3 regions of the Bacillus sp. WC2503 genome follow, and region 3 is predicted to be linked to each of the others. Evidence: riboswitches for the same ligand, from Rfam matches in the RefSeq annotation. Region 3 holds a riboswitch; each other region holds the start of a gene.
The links. Region 3 has a riboswitch for thiamine pyrophosphate ahead of tenA (thiaminase II). Riboswitches for the same ligand answer to the same signal wherever they lie in the genome.

Region 1: it holds a riboswitch for thiamine pyrophosphate, as region 3 does, so the genes downstream of both, thiM (hydroxyethylthiazole kinase) here and tenA (thiaminase II) in region 3, are expected to answer to the same signal.
Region 2: it holds a riboswitch for thiamine pyrophosphate, as region 3 does, so the genes downstream of both, tenA (thiaminase II) here and tenA (thiaminase II) in region 3, are expected to answer to the same signal.

The regions. Positions count from the first base shown of each region.
Region 1 is NZ_JBQYMD010000001.1:5,076,804-5,079,081, forward strand. Features, by position in the region: gene ACUN26_RS26165 (AAA family ATPase) at 1-135, opposite strand, end outside; partial or broken gene ACUN26_RS26170 (toprim domain-containing protein) at 612-932, opposite strand; TPP riboswitch at 1,123-1,232, shown strand; gene thiM (hydroxyethylthiazole kinase) at 1,305-2,114, shown strand; gene thiE (thiamine phosphate synthase) at 2,128-2,278, shown strand, end outside.
Region 2 is NZ_JBQYMD010000001.1:95,431-97,708, forward strand. Features, by position in the region: gene ACUN26_RS00535 (SH3 domain-containing protein) at 1-614, opposite strand, end outside; TPP riboswitch at 889-1,001, shown strand; TPP riboswitch at 1,062-1,165, shown strand; gene tenA (thiaminase II) at 1,249-1,944, shown strand; gene ACUN26_RS00545 (ABC transporter ATP-binding protein) at 1,913-2,278, shown strand, end outside.
Region 3 is NZ_JBQYMD010000001.1:1,917,229-1,919,506, forward strand. Features, by position in the region: gene pdxR (MocR-like pyridoxine biosynthesis transcription factor PdxR) at 1-108, shown strand, start outside; gene ddlB (D-alanine--D-alanine ligase) at 113-1,027, shown strand; TPP riboswitch at 1,101-1,206, shown strand; gene tenA (thiaminase II) at 1,334-2,023, shown strand.

The DNA.
Region 1 (2,278 bases), 3.2 Mb from region 3:
TAAACTGGATTTACCACTTCCATTTTTTCCATAGATAATTGAAGATTTTTGATTAACTTTATCAAAAAAAGCAAATTCACTATTTTCTTTAAAGCAAGCTCCTTTAATTTCAATAGCTGAAAAATTCATCTTCATAGATCCCTCCTATAATGTGATATGAATATATATTACTATATTTTTAAATCACGATAATTATAAAATCTATCAATTAAAGTAAATTACTATACTAATTCCGCAAAGTTGGAAACATAATATATAAATTATAAAATTAAATTTGCTTCTTTTTGAATGAACTTCTATTTTATAAGAGGGCTGATTAAAACTTATTTAGAATTCTTTGATTGAGGGGATAACATATCACATCTTTTTTTGTAAACGCAGCAAGTTCATTCGAAATTTTGCGTCTTTCTTACAACCACCTGATATTTATTTTAAACTCACAACTTATATTTGGATATTATTTTGTAAATCACAGATAGTAATTTCTAAATAAAAAGTGAACTATGTATACTTTTTATTTATGTGCAATTTAATAAACTCTAGATATTGTTGTTAAATCAAAGGTGTAACATGTTTTAAGATTTATGTACAAGAAAGTTTTATAGAGATAATCCAGCGTCTGTAGCGACAATAATTTCATTTACATCTTTTCTAAGTAGCTGGCTTTTCACAGCATTAAACTGTTTACCAGTTTGTTTAATAACCGTTAATTTCAAACGCTCCGGTAGCATCGGTAAGTCTTCTAAATTCCACTTTTTATATTTCACATCATAGCTTTCTGGATCTGCTAATGTAACGAGATGACCTAAAGCCCAAGTTACAATATATTTACTACCTTCAAGATAACCGTTTCCTTTTTTATCACACTTCAGTACACGAGCAATATCTCGCGCAACGGAAGGTTTTTCAGCGATTACAACGCTTTTTGACATATTAAAAACATCCTTTCAAATTTCCATAAGTTAAATATAGCATACATTTTCTTGAGATTCAGTTTCGCTCGAGGTTTGAGCTGTTTTAGTGGAATGAACAAAACTCCCACTGATTAAAGTTTCACTTTATACGGAAAAGTAAAGAACTTGTTATTTTACTAGAATAAGAGTAGACTTTGAAGTAGATGAATAAGAAACACATGGGAGTTTGTGGATGCAAACTGAGAGTATGACTAATCCGTCATTGACCATTTGAACCTGTTGGATAATGCCAGCGTAGGGAGAGTGTAAAAGCACATGTTCAGGCACTTTGCATACGCGCAAAGTGCCTTTTTGTGTATCTCCCATCATTATAGTTAGGAGATGAAAAGGATGAATATGAAAGAAATTAGTAAAGTAGTGGATTTAGTGAGGGAATCTAATCCGCTCGTTCATAATATTACAAATGTTGTTGTAACAAACTTTACAGCGAACGGTTTGTTAGCACTAGGGGCATCGCCTGTAATGGCGTATGCAAAAGAAGAAGTAGCAGAAATGGCTAGCATTGCGGGAGCGTTAGTATTAAATATGGGAACACTTCGTCCCGAGGAAGTAGAAGCGATGTTACTTGCTGGTAAGTCGGCTAATACGAATGATGTACCAGTATTGTTTGATCCTGTTGGCGCAGGAGCAACATCGTATCGAACAGAAGTTGCGAGACATATTCCAGCTGAAATAGATCTAGCGATAATTCGTGGGAATGCAGCTGAAGTAGCTAACGTTATTAATGAGAGATGGGAAATTAAAGGGGTAGATGCTGGTACTGGAAATGGCAATGTTGTAAATATTGCAAAACAGACAGCAGAGGAATTGAATACAGTTGCGGTCATTACTGGAAAAGAAGATGTCGTTACAGATGGAGAGCGAACGATTCTTATTCGAAACGGTCACTCTATTTTAACAAAGGTTACTGGAACGGGTTGTTTACTAACTTCTGTAATAGGAGCATTTATTGCGGTAGAAAAAGATTATGTAAAGGCAGCAGTAGCAGCAGTAACATTTTATGGTGTAGCTGCGGAACTAGCAGCTGCTAAGACGGTAGAAAAAGGGCCTGGTAGTTTCCAAATTGAATTTTTAAATCAATTAGCGAATACAACTTCCGGTGATGTTGAGAAGTATGGGAAGATTGAGGAGTTAGAGTAAGGGGATGAAACACATGATGCGCATTGAAACCAAGAAAATGTCTAACCTATTACAAGTGTATTTTATTATGGGAAGCAATAATTGCATGAAGGATCCGTTAGCTATATTGAAAGAAGCGTTAGACGGTGGAGTGACACTTTTTCAATTTCGTGAAAAGGGAGAAG
Region 2 (2,278 bases), 1.8 Mb from region 3:
AAAGAACCAAGTAGAGTACCATTTGTGCTAGCATTGCTACGTACATTTAATTTAGGTGTTGCAACAGTATATTTCGTATCATTTTGAACTGTGATTCCTTTTACTAAGGGCTGCGAACCATTAGATACGAATGCTTTTTGTACATAACCTGTTTGACCGTTATGTGAAATTTTATACCATTCGCCTTGTTCTCCTTGAATAGTCACGAACTTACCATTTGGTAATACATCTAAAATGGAAGATTCTAAATTAGGTTCAGAGCGAACGTTCAATGCATTAGCATTGACGATGTATTGATTAGTAGATTGAAGTTTGTTTTTTTGCAGAATAGCATCTTTTTGTACATAGCCTACTTTATTATTAACAGATACTTTATACCAATCCTTCGTTGTTTTAAGTATGTTAACTTTCGTATTAAAGCGAATTGTATCAAGGGATGTGCTATTTGTATTATCTTCTTTATGTAAGGCTACTTGATCGACTTTGACATATCCAGTTTTGACATTAGATAATTGTTCAGCGTTTGCTTTTTGTACATTTGTTTCGCCCATAGAAGGAAGTAATGAGGCGATTGCGACAGTAGTTGCTGTTAGAGCTGTAGCTTTCATATTCATATAATAGAGACCTCCTCTAGTTGTATAGTTAGTTGTAATTTTATTATAGTATAAAGATATAATATAGTGGGTGTATTCACATAAATGTAATATGAAATCAATATAAAAATAAATTTTTTCAGGATAATGATTCCTTTTTGTGGAATTAATTGGTATTTTATTTTACGAAATAGAATAATAATTATTATATAACTCTGTAATTTCGTTGACAATTGAGAAAATTAAAACAGTTGATGATGTCTTATTAGGGTGTTATACTGACAGTGATAATTTTATAGTTTGCTAGGAGAGCTGGTGTTGCCAGCTGAGAGTAAGACCTTAAGTCTTTGATCCTTTTCATTACCTGATCTAGATTATGCTAGCGTAGGGAAGCAATTCGGACACTAATGATGAGTCCCCGTTTCTTTGCGTATAGAAACGGGGCTTTTTTATTTGAAAATTTTATATTGAAACCACTAGGGGTGCTTTTCGTGCTGAGAGAGGAATAATCCTTAACCCTTACAACACCTGATCTAGGTAATACTAGCGAAGGGAAGTGGAACAACGAATAAACTATAATTTTATTTGTTGTAACCACTTCTGATTATAGAAGTGGTTTTTTATTTAGATACATATATTGAAGGGGGAAATAGAAATGAAATTTTGTAATAGATTGTTAGAAACTGTACAACCAGTTTGGGAGATGAGTCATAATCATCCATTTGTAGTAGGGATGGGGGATGGCACGTTAGAAAAAGATAAGTTTCAGTATTACATTATTCAAGATTATTTATATTTGTTAGATTATGCAAAGCTATATGCCATCGGTGTTGTAAAGGCAACGAATCCACAAGTAATGGGAAAATTTGCTGAACAAATTGATGGAATATTAAATGGAGAAATGACGATCCATAAACAGTATGCAAAAAGGCTTGGAATTTCTATAGAGGAGATAGAATCAGCAAAACCATCTGCTAAAAATTTAGCTTATACAAATTACATGATGTCTGTATCTCAAAATGGCACAATTGCGGAATTAATAGCAGCACTTCTTCCATGTATGTGGAGTTATTGGGAAATTGGAAAGCGTTTAAATGATATTCCTGGAGCGAGAGATCATGAGTTCTTTGGTGAGTGGATTCAAGGATATAGTTCTGAAGAATACGGTAACCTTTGTATTTGGTTAATAGATTTATTAGATGAAATGGCAATTGGAAAGTCAGAGCGAGAGCTAGAAAGATTAGAGGAGATTTTCTTATATTCCAGTCGATTTGAATATTTATTCTGGGATATGTCCTATCGTAAGGAGATGTGGGGATTTGAGGAGCAAGAACATACTACAGTTTCATAATGTTTCTTTTCATTATGATGAGAAGCCAATCATCGATGAATTAAATACTTCTATACAAGAGAAAGAGTTTGTAAGCATTATTGGGCCAAGTGGCTGCGGGAAAAGTACTCTATTTCGCCTTATTACAGGCTTAGAAGAAGTTAGTACTGGACGGATAGAGCTGACAGAAACAAAAAGTCATCCTGTAGGGTATATGCCTCAAAAAGATATGCTCCTGCCGTGGAGAACAATTATTGAGAATGCTGCTTTGCCACTAGAATGTCAGGGTGTACAGAAGAAAGAAGCACAAGTAAAGGCAAAGGAACTGTTACATAAATTTGGTTTACAAGGATAC
Region 3 (2,278 bases):
GGGGGAGCGAATACATTCCGCTTAGGTTTTTCACGTTTGAAGGAGAAAGAAATAGTTAGTGGGATTCAAATAATTGGTGAAACTTTAAAAAATGAAACTTGGAGTTGAGAAAATGAGAATTGGCGTTATTATGGGAGGAGTATCCTCTGAAAAACAAGTATCAATTATGACTGGAAATGAAATGATTGCACATTTAGATAAAAATAAGTATGAAATCGTTCCAATTACGTTAAATGAAAAAATGGATTTAATTGAAAAAGCGAAAGACATTGATTTTGCATTGCTAGCATTACACGGAAAATACGGAGAAGATGGTACGGTTCAAGGGACGCTTGAGAGTTTAGGTATTCCATATAGTGGCAGCAATATGTTATCTAGCGGTATATGTATGGATAAAAATATTTCGAAAAAGATTTTGCGTTATGAAGGAGTAGAAACACCAGATTGGATTGAACTTACAAAAATGGCGGATCTAAAGCTTGATGATTTAGATAAGTTAGGATTTCCGTTAGTGGTAAAACCAAACTCTGGCGGCTCGAGTGTTGGCGTAAAGATCGTCAATGATAAAAATGAATTGATCTCAATGCTGGAAACTGTATTCGAATGGGATTCTGAAGTAGTAATTGAGAAGTATATAAAAGGTGACGAGATTACTTGTTCAATTTTTGATGGTAAACATTTACCTATCGTTTCAATTCGACATGCAGCTGAGTTTTTTGACTACAATGCAAAATACGATGATGTTAGTACAATTGAAGAAGTTATTGAACTTCCAACTGAAATTAAGGAACGTGTAAATAAAGCGTCATTGGCTTGTTATAAAGCATTAAAATGTAGTGTTTATGCAAGGGTTGATATGATGGTGAAGGACGGAATTCCATATGTAATGGAGGTTAATACATTACCAGGGATGACCCAATCAAGTTTACTGCCAAAAAGTGCAGATGCCGCGGGGATTAATTATAGTAAACTATTAGATATGATAATTGAAACTTCATTAAGAGTGAGGAAAGAAGAAGGTTTTTAAGATAATTATACAATTAAAACTTTTGATAGTTCCACGAAGTATGCTATGATAATTACAATACGACAACTAAATATTTATCCACTAGGGGGGCCTTTTGTAGGCTGAGATCAAACATAATTTTGAGACTCTTAGTACCTGATCTGGTTAATACCAGCGTAGGGAAGTGGGAAGACGATTATATTTAAAGAATACATTAATATTGTCTATTTCACTTTCTTTACGCCTGTAAAGAAAGTTTTTTTTGTTTTACAGATTTAATAACTGTGGATAAATACATATATTTTATACATTATTGGAGGAATTTAAATGACTTTTTCACAAACATTACGTAAAGAAGTAGATTCTATTTGGGAGGCAAGTTTTCATCATCCTTTTGTAAAAAAACTTGGTGAAGGTACGTTAGATTTGGCAAGTTTTCGTTATTACGTACTTCAAGATTCATATTATTTAAGTCATTTTGCTAGAGTACAAACTTTAGGAGCTGCAAAGGCTCTTGAATTAGAAACGACAGCTCGCATGGCACACCATGCTCAAAATACATACGAGGCAGAATTATCATTACATGAGAATTTCGCAAAGAAATTAGGAATTACGGAAGAAGAAAAAGGTCATTTTATCCCTGCCCCAACTGCATATGCGTATACTTCACATATGTACCGTGCGGCGTATGAAGGGCATTTAGGGGATATTATCGCAGCAATTTTACCTTGCTACTGGCTATATTATGAAATTGGTGAACGTTTAAAAGAATGTCAGCCAGAAGAGCCGATTTATAAAGAGTGGATTTCTGCTTATGGATCTGATTGGTTCCGTACTTTAGTTGAAGAGCAAATTACACGATTAGATACTATCGCTGAACAAGTGACAGAGTCTGATCGGAAGCGTATGAAACAGCATTTCATTATTAGTAGTCAATATGAATATTCATTTTGGGAAATGGCTTATACATTAGAAAAATGGCCAGTGGATACAGAAGTAAAAGATGTAATTGGATAAAGAGTAGAGGTATTGTTATACATATGTATGGATAATACCTCTTTATATGATTTCAAAAAAGGGGTATCGCAAAAAAGACGTATCAATCTAAGTGCGTCTTTTTTTCAATTTTCTTCAATTAGCAATTTCATGGAGAGCTTGCTGAAAAAGTAGAATGAAAAGCCCTAATCAGGGCTTTTTTTGTAGGAATTTCTTAACCGTCATTGAGTCCTGTCACTAGTAGGTGTTTTGACGCTACGACGGACTAAATCGATT